3 regions of the Lysinibacillus sp. NPDC097868 genome follow, and region 2 is predicted to be linked to each of the others. Evidence: riboswitches for the same ligand, from Rfam matches in the RefSeq annotation. Region 2 holds a riboswitch; each other region holds the start of a gene.

What was found. Region 2 has a riboswitch for cobalamin ahead of ACIQXJ_RS17245 (ABC transporter substrate-binding protein). Riboswitches for the same ligand answer to the same signal wherever they lie in the genome.
Region 1: another riboswitch for cobalamin. It lies ahead of ACIQXJ_RS23390 (FecCD family ABC transporter permease); the one in region 2 lies ahead of ACIQXJ_RS17245 (ABC transporter substrate-binding protein).
Region 3: another riboswitch for cobalamin. It lies ahead of ACIQXJ_RS06750 (hypothetical protein); the one in region 2 lies ahead of ACIQXJ_RS17245 (ABC transporter substrate-binding protein).

What each region holds. Positions count from the first base shown of each region.
Region 1 is NZ_JBIWBS010000009.1:42,332-45,472, forward strand. It holds gene ACIQXJ_RS23380 (response regulator transcription factor) at 1-479, shown strand, start outside; gene ACIQXJ_RS23385 (YdhK family protein) at 534-1,115, opposite strand; cobalamin riboswitch at 1,292-1,485, shown strand; gene ACIQXJ_RS23390 (FecCD family ABC transporter permease) at 1,633-2,679, shown strand; gene ACIQXJ_RS23395 (ABC transporter ATP-binding protein) at 2,685-3,141, shown strand, end outside.
Region 2 is NZ_JBIWBS010000003.1:77,666-80,806, reverse strand. It holds gene ACIQXJ_RS17250 (acyl-CoA dehydrogenase family protein) at 1-755, shown strand, start outside; cobalamin riboswitch at 1,009-1,193, shown strand; gene ACIQXJ_RS17245 (ABC transporter substrate-binding protein) at 1,390-2,376, shown strand; gene ACIQXJ_RS17240 (FecCD family ABC transporter permease) at 2,373-3,141, shown strand, end outside.
Region 3 is NZ_JBIWBS010000001.1:1,371,741-1,374,881, forward strand. It holds gene ACIQXJ_RS06740 (ATP-binding cassette domain-containing protein) at 1-357, shown strand, start outside; gene ACIQXJ_RS06745 (ABC transporter ATP-binding protein) at 370-1,095, shown strand; cobalamin riboswitch at 1,276-1,459, shown strand; gene ACIQXJ_RS06750 (hypothetical protein) at 1,717-2,490, shown strand; gene ACIQXJ_RS06755 (GTP-binding protein) at 2,665-3,141, opposite strand, start outside.

The DNA of each region.
Region 1 (3,141 bases), on a different contig from region 2:
GGAATGTACCGGTAATTATGCTAACAGCAAAAGCAGAACAGGCTGATATTATAAAAGGCTTAAATTTGGGAGCAGACGACTACATTTTAAAGCCTTTCGACGAGGAAGAGTTAGTAGCACGTATACATGCTGTTTTAAGAAGAACAAAAACTGAGGAACCCGTAGTTATTTTTGAAGGGCTACGATTAAATAAAGAATCCGTTGAATTGTCTTTTCAACAAGAGGTTATTCTTTTAACGCCAAAGGAGTTTGCGATGATAGCGCTATTTCTTGAATATCAAAATAAAGTTTTTTCAAGAGAACATTTAATTAATTCAGTTTGGGGCTATAACGTCACAATTGAAGATCGAACAATTGATTCGCATGTCCGCAATTTACGGGAAAAACTGCGAAAAAGTGGCTTTCCTGTAGATGATTATTTACAGACAGTGTGGGGAATCGGCTATAAATGGCATAAGATAGCTGATAAAAAGCAATAGACAAATAATTAGTAACAACCTCTGAAGGAATAAACCTTAGAGGTTGTTTTGTTTTTATTTTGACGCTAGTTCGCTTTCTGTAACCCATTTATGATTTTTCATTTCTTCCCCAGTTGTTGTTAAAGGGAAATCAATCATATAAACAGTCGTTTGTACCGCTTCATCAATGCGAACAGTAGCATTTTCCATGCCTTTCATATGCGTAGCATCTGTTTTAACTTCAGTGCCTGGAGACAATGGGGCAACACCTGGATCTATTAATTCCTCATGTATTACCCATTTATGATTTTCTATTTTCTTTCCACCGGTAGTCGGTTCATAGGAGATAATATAGGCAGTTGTATCATATGCCCCAACAATCGTTGCTTCGGCGCCTGCCATCCCTGCCATATGTCCATCCTTAATAATAGCAGTACTGCCTACAGGGAATTTAGGGTTTTCAGCAGTTTTTAAAGTGGATGGAACTTCACCCGAGCTTGAATGATTCATCTCTTCTCCATGGTCTGCTTCTGCACTATGATCTATTGCTTCACTATTAGTAGGCACCGACTTCGCTGTATCGTTAGAGCAAGCTGATAATATTAGTAAAGCCGTTACTGCCATTAAACTTAGGAACCAGTTTCTTTTTAATACCATATGCATTTCCTCCTTATCATTTATTGTTTTAATGTAACAAGTAAATGTGCAGAAATTATGGATTAAGTTTTGTACAAAAATCCATTGGTATGAAGTTGAAAAGAGGAAAGATTGATTCCTAGATGTAAGGAGCTATAGACTACGATAATTATGTATGATAGAATCGTCATAATTTTAAAATTTCAGAAACTAATGGTGTGACGCTTGTTAACAAGTGCCACTTAAAAGGGAAGTCGGTGTAAGTCCGACGCTGTCCCGCAACTGTAACGAGGAGTTCTATGATGTAGTAGCCACTGTTTTTAGAATGGGAAGGCAATCATAGTAACGTTGAATCGAAGCCAGGAGACCTGCCAATTAGTTTATACCTGTAATGCCCACGAGGATGCAAGCAATTACGGACAATTGATGGATACTTCTCCAACTTTGTTTAACCTAGGGTATTTCTATGCATTCGTGCGTAGAATACCCTTTTTTATTGCTTCGTATTTATCAAGATTGATAAGGAGTTAATAAGCAAATGAATAAAAAATTTATGTTATTTTCATTGACCCTTCTTTTAGTACTGATTGCTTCAATGACGGTTGCTATAATGATTGGCTCAGTGTCAATTACACCACTACATGTATGGAAGGTTATTTTCTCGAAAATTCCTATTTTCTCAAATACGATAGAGCATGATTGGAGCCGCTCACAGGAAATTATTATATGGCAAATACGTGTCCCACGTGTCATGCTTGCAGCTATTGTTGGAGCAGGCTTAGCTATTGCTGGAGCAGCTGTGCAAGCACTTGTCCGTAATTCAATTGCAGATCCATATATTTTAGGTATTTCTTCAGGTGCGACAGTTGGTGCCACGGCTGTCATCATTTTAGGTGCTTTTTCATTTTTAGGTATCTACGCCCTTTCAGTAGCTGCTTTTCTAGGCTCCTTTATAGCAATTGTGTTGGTATTTTTCTTGTCACGTGTAGGGGGGCGTATATCTATTTTCCGTTTGTTGCTAGCAGGAATGGCAGTATCGTTTATCTTATCTGCTACTTCAAATTTTATGTTAATGATGTCTAAGGAAGAGGGCGGTATAAAAGCCGTTATGTATTGGATGCTTGGAAGTCTTGCAGGCGCAAAATGGAGTAATTTATTCATTCCAGCGATTATTTTTTTCATCGTTTTTGGTTTGTTATGGCTTCATTATCGAAATTTAAATTTATTACTACTTGGCGAAGAAGCGGCGGTCACATTAGGTGTTAATCTTCAACAATTTCGAATTCAATTGATACTACTCGTATCTTTACTAACAGGTGTGCTTGTTGCAGTAAGTGGCTCCATTGGGTTTGTTGGTTTAATAATTCCACATATCGTGCGATTAATAGTGGGGTCTAATTATAAATATGTCATCCCTATTAGCGCATTATTAGGAGGGATTTTCTTAGTTTGGGCTGATGCGATTGCACGCGTGATAATAGCTCCAGAAGAAATGCCAATTGGCATCATTACTGCCTTTTGTGGCGGTCCATTTTTCATTTGGCTACTACGCCGTAACAATTATTCATTTGGTGAAGGAGATTAAAGGCTATGACATTAGAGGCGAAGCATGTATCATTCTCCATTCATGATCAGCGCATATTAAAAGAAGTAAGCATTCAAATAAAGGAAAAGCAATTTGTCGGTTTAATTGGTCCTAATGGTAGTGGAAAGTCTACACTATTGAAAAATATGTATCGGTTATTAAAGCCCGAAAGTGGAACTGTATTATTGAATGAGGAAGATATTTTTAAGCAATCAAGTAGAGCAATTGCAAAAAATTTAGCCGTTGTTAGTCAAGAAACACCTGTGTTATTCGATTTTAAAGTCAAAGATTTGGTGAGCATGGGAAGAACGCCACATAAGAAGCTTTTTGAAATGGACGGTAAGGAAGACTTCAATATTGTAAAAGAGGCATTGTCTCAAACGGGTATTGCCCATTTAGAAACGCGCAGCTTTAGTTCTCTTTCTGGAGGAGAAAAAAAGAGAGTGATGGTTGCACGTGCAC
Region 2 (3,141 bases):
CCATTGGCATTATGCGTCGAGGTTATTTAGAGGCGAAGCATTATGTCACAAACCGAAATGCGTTCGGGCAACCTTTAATTCAATACCCAATGATTCAGGATACATTAGGGAAATATGCTGCTAAGTTACATGTAGAGGTAGCTACTGTTTTTGATCTTATTCAATTATATGACAAGGTAACGAGTGGTCAGGGGAATGAGCAGGACATCATTCTTAATCGTTTGAATATCGCCATCATGAAAAAAGAAACAGCTGAACAGGCGGTACATTACGCAAGCGAAGCAATTGAATTGCATGGAGGAAACGGTTATATCGAAGATTTTGTAACGCCACGTTTACTTAGAGATGCTCAAGTACTTACGGTATGGGAAGGTACGGCTAACATTTTAGCACTTGAGCTTATTCGCTTAGTAGATAAATTTAATGCCCATGAATTATTTGTCCATGTAATGCGCGAGCGTTTGACGAAGTTAACTGATTGTTCATTAGTACAAATTGTAGGCGAGCAACTGAAGAAAACAGAAGCAACATTGCAAGTCTTTAGTCGTTTGGATGAGGCTACGAAGTCGTACGAGGCAAAGGGAGTAGCCGAAAAAATGGCCCATTTATACGAAAGTGTAGTGGCAGTCGAATGGGCAGTCAAATTTGGCGACAAGTATGAAAAGCTAGCAGATATTTATTTAGAAGATACATGGGCATTGCGCGAAATAGGCGCACCAATGAAAACTGTGCAATATTTTTCGGAAATTATGTAGCGGGTGTCAGGCACACAAACAATTTTGAAAATTTTTTTATCCTGCGGGAACGCGGAAAACGAAGTGGATTTTTCCGATTTAGGAGTCGACATTATGTTAGGTTCTATGTAGTGCCAGGCACTCAAAGAATTATACTAGTTGATTGAAGCGTAAAGTGTCCGCACACAGTGGAAATCAACGATCTTAAAAAAGAGACGCTAATACAGGGTCTCTTTTTTATCGTTATCTATTTCTATTTTCATGTATAATAAAATCAACTGAATATTATAAAGGTTCTTTACTAAAGTAAAGTGAAAAGGGAAATCGGTGTAATTCCGATGCGGTCCCGCCACTGTAAGTGTGAGTTTTTTCAATCTATGCCACTGAATTTTTTTTGGGAAGGCATGAAAAAGCATTTGGAGCACGAGCCAGGAGACCTGCCTTTATAGAACGATACATTGCAGCCTACGAGGATAGGATGGTGGTTTTTTTGTGCAAGCACCGCCTCTCGTTATGATGACGAGGGGGTTTTTTTGTTTTGGAAAGCTACTGACGATAAATAATTGAACATAAAGGCAATAAGTTGCCAACATTCTATCGATCAATCAAGTGAACAGAGCTGAAAAATGCACATACAATCTAAGGAGGTCTCACAATGAAAAAGTATTGGAAAATAGGGTTATCAGCATTTTTAGCAATGGGCATTCTAGCAGCATGTGGAGAAGAACCGAAAAACGACAAATCAACAACAGAGCAGCAGGATCAGCAGGATCAGCAGGATCAGCAGGATACAAAACAGGTAGAAGAAGCAACGTTCCCGCTAACAATAACAGATGCTACTGGCAAAGATATTGTACTAGAAGCACCGCCAGAGAAAATTATTTCTCTTATTCCAAGTAACACAGAAATATTATTTGGACTTGGCTTAAATGATAAAATCGTTGGCGTTAATGATTATGATGATTATCCACCAGAGGTTGCTGACAAAGAAAAGGTTGGCAGTATGGAATTTAATATAGAACAAATTATTGCTTTACAGCCAGATATCGTTTTTGCACATGAATCAGGTATAGCTTCTTTAGGGGGAGCGATGGATCAGCTGGAAGCAGCGGGTGTTAAAGTATTTGTTGTGAAAAACGCGAGTGATTTTAATGAGACATATACGACGATTGAGCAATTAGGTCGCGCCACTGGTAAGCTACCAGAGGCGGAAAAAATTATTGCCAATATGAAAGCAAAGGTTGAGGAAGTCCAAGCAAAATTACAGGACGTGAAGATGAAGAAAGTCTTTGTAGAAACGTCAGATGAACCAGAAATCTACACACCTGGCAAGGACACGTTTATGCAGGAGATGCTAGAGATGATTCATGCCGAAAATATCGCAGCTGATACGGATGGCTGGTTCAAAATTGATGCAGAACAAATTATTACAAAAAATCCAGATGTCATCGTGGTCACTTATAATTATGTGCCCGATATTTTAACAAAAATTCCACAACGTGCAGGCTTTGAGACAATTACGGCTGTAAAAAATAAGGCTATTGTGCAAGTAGATGAAAATACGACAAGTCGTCAGGGCCCGCGGTTAGCAGATGGGCTTGAAGAGTTAGCGAAAGCCGTCTATCCTGAGGCTTTCGAGTGAGTAAAACAGTTTTTGCCTATGTAACAGCCATTACGTTACTTATCGTTAGCATCTGGTGTGGCGTATCAATAGGCTCGGTTCATATTCCGTTAGAGGTATTTTGGAATAAAGCGGCAGATGAAACAGCTGCCAATATTTTATGGAAAATTCGTTTGCCGCGAGTATTGCTCGCAGGTCTTGTAGGAGCATCGTTGGCCATTGCAGGGGCAGCCTTTCAAGGATTGTTAAAAAACCCGTTAGCAGATCCGTATACGCTTGGTGTATCTTCAGGAGCGTCAGTCGGTGCTGTCATGACACTATTTTTCGGCATCTCTATACCAGTTGTCGGTTTGTATGCATTGCCAACGCTCAGTATGATAGGGGCTGTACTAACGATGGTAGCTGTGATGAGCTTTGCCAGAATAGTAGACCGTTCTCTGAAAATGGAGACACTTATTTTAACCGGAGTTATTTTTAGTTCTTTTTTAGGGTCGCTCATTTCACTAATGATAGCGTTATCAGGTGAAGAGCTTCGGCAAGTGATTGGCTGGTTACTAGGCTCAGTCTCGATGCGAGGATGGCCGTATGTGCAAATGATTACCCCATTTGTGGTCATTGGCTCTGTTATTTTGTGGACGCAAAGACGCGAGCTAAATGTTCTGCTCTATGGAGAGGAACGAGCAAAGCATTTAGGTGTCAATGTAAAGCGTAGCAAATATTTAATTTTAGTAGGAGGCTCCATGCTTACTGGGGCGGCAGTTGCTGTTTCAGGAACAATCGGCTTTG
Region 3 (3,141 bases), on a different contig from region 2:
AACTTGACCGATGATGTATTAAATTGCTATCCATTTGAGTTGTCAGGTGGTATGCTGCAACGTTGCATGCTAGCCTGTGCATTGTATAATGAGCCAGACATATTGATAGCTGATGAACCAACTTCTGCCTTAGATATGTTACATCAACAACATTTTATTACATTACTAAAAAATCTTCATGCTCAACTGGGAACAACTATTATACTGATTACCCATGATTTAGGAGTTGCAGTTTCACTAGCGGATACGATTGTTGTGATGAAAAATGGAGAGATTGTCGAGAAGGGGCAAGCGACAGAAATTTTTGAGCAACCAAAACATCCGTATACAAAACGGCTTGTCACAAATCATTTTTAGGAGGCGTTTTAGTTGCTTCGGGTAGAAAACGTAAATAAAAGCTATCGAACAGGACAGCAAGTGTTAGCAAATATAAACCTTACTGTAGGAGAAGGCGAAATCGTCGGACTTGTAGGAGAAAGTGGAAGCGGTAAAAGTACTTTAGCCAAAGTCATTATGCAGCTAGAATCACCTGATAAAGGGACCTTAAATTTTCAAAATCAACAAATCACAAAGAACAATCGGAAGTCCTTTTATGAAAAGTGCCAAATTATATTCCAAAATGCTAGTAATGCTTTAAACCCTATGTGGACGGTTAAGGAACTATTAAAGGAGCCATTGCAGCACCAAAAATTCTTGACGGACACCTATTTACAAACGATGCTTGAGAAGGTCAAGTTATCAAACGATATATTACAATCTCTGCCCTCTGAACTTAGTGGTGGAGAGAAGCAAAGAGTAAATTTATTACGCTCACTTCTAGTTGAACCAAAATTGATAGTATGTGATGAAATTGTTTCTAGCTTAGATCGCTTAATTCAGCGGGAAATTATCGATTTATTAATTACGTTAAATAAAGAAAGAAACATGGCTATTTTATTTATTTCCCATGACTTAAAAGCAGTTTCATATTTAAGTGAACGGATTTATGTAATGAAAGCTGGCGAAATTGTCGATGAACAGTACAAGGAACAAGATGGATTTAATTTCACCGATAGCTATGCTCAAAAGCTATTTCAAGCGATGGAAAGTGAATGATATTTGAAAATAATTAGCTTTGATTTGGATGGAAAAGTATCATTTTTACGAATGTACTCAACACTATACTAATCTGTAAGTCCAAATAGATACGTTGTACTGTTCATTGACATTGAAATTCCATTACTTTACAATATGATTTAATAGTATACTAGCGATACTATAAATTTTATTACAACTGAATAGCGTGTAGTAATAGGTGTAAATTGCGTGCAATTTACTGAAAAGGGAAGTCGGTGTAAGTCCGACACTGTCCCGCAACTGTAAATGTGAGCGACTTTTCGAAGACCACTGTCAAATGATGGGAAGGTGAAAAGAAGCAATGATCATAAGTCAGGAGACCTGCCTGTTACAAGTACACACCAGTAACCTACGAGGAATAGGAGGTGGCATGTTGACAAAACAGAATGTTCTATTCGTCCCAGTACGTCAAACGACCAAAACCAAAGCAAATATAGGGATACGGCATCGAGCCAAATCTCTCCAATTGGTGCAGTGTTTGATGTTGCTGGATGAATGATAATGATTAGCCGGATGACGGATTTCCTCTCAAAACAGGAAATCCGTTTTTATGTGATCTAAACATTTGTTTTGAAAATATGTACGAAACGAGGTGCACGTATGACGAAGATTCATGTTTGTACAACACAGGAAAAGCAATATGAAGATATGAAGATTTGTAAACTGCCGCGCATTGAAGTTGCCAAGCAGCCAAAAACTAGAATGGTCATTGAAGCACTTGTTGATCAGTTTTTAGCAACAGGACTTATTCAAAAAGAACGTTTATTTAATCAAATTTTCTATAATAAAGACATCATTTGGATTCAAAATGAGGTGTATGAGGGCTGCCTATTTGCTAAGGCAAGTGTGGCGGATGAGCTGAAAACAAAAAAGAATGGCTTTATGATGTACATGCCAACAAATCCAATTGTTTATGAAGTAAATGGTGAGCCGTATCATTTAATAACACGTATTGATTCGATTCGAGCTAAACCAAATTTAGATAGGCTTGATTTAGAGCCGAAGCCCATTTTAAGTGCTGCAAGAGTCAATGATTTACTTTGCTCGATGGTTATGCGGTTCTATCACACCTATTTAGAAGAGTTGTCGTTAGTAGTTCATACAAATCAAGATAGTAATAAAATAGTACATTTAATAAAGTATGTAGAGTCCGAATATGCTCAATTTCTTCAAAGGGTTAAAGATTTAAATGATTATCATTTAAATTGGCATCCACGAGGCAATGGTCATCAATTATTGCTCCAATTAATTGAGCAATTACAAATTTTAAAGAGTAAACCTGGTTCGGTTCTTGTTGATTTTTCGAATAGTAATGGTTACGTAATTGTGGAATCAGCTAATACTTTTGTTGCGAAAGCAAAAAAGGCTTTATAGGATTTATATAAAAGGCATCGAGATATTCTCGATGCCTTCAGTCATTTATTATGGTAAATAATATTGATGAATTTTGCCGTTAACTTTTGAAATCGCCAATAAAAATGACTAAATAACCGATAAAACCATCCCTAATCGCTATTATGCTATTGGAAAATGCTGTTTCTCGGATGATTACAAGCAATGCATGGCTTCTTTTGCCTCATACCAAGGAACTGAATAGCCCTTTCCTTTCGCACAAAAAATACTGGAGGATGTATAGTCGGGATCTGCCTGTTTATTGTAATTGATTTGCGCTATTATTTCTTCACTATTATGGCATTTATCGTAGCCATCAAATTGTAACGATATTGACCCTTTGCCGTTCGTATAAGCAGCGAATGTAGTACTATAATGCATAAATGTTGCAACGGGTACACGTCCTGTTAATGTTACTTGTTCCTCTGTTAATACGGGGGCATCAAAAGTACCATCTGCTTGCTGGATATCGTTCATCATACGACCGATAAAATCATTCGATGCTTTCAATTTAAAGCGATAATATGGTTCAAGCAATATATTTTCGGCTTGCTCTAGGCCTTGTCGAAGTGCACGGAACGTTGCTTCGCGAAAATCGCCTCCCTCTGTATGCTTGATATGAGCACGTCCTGT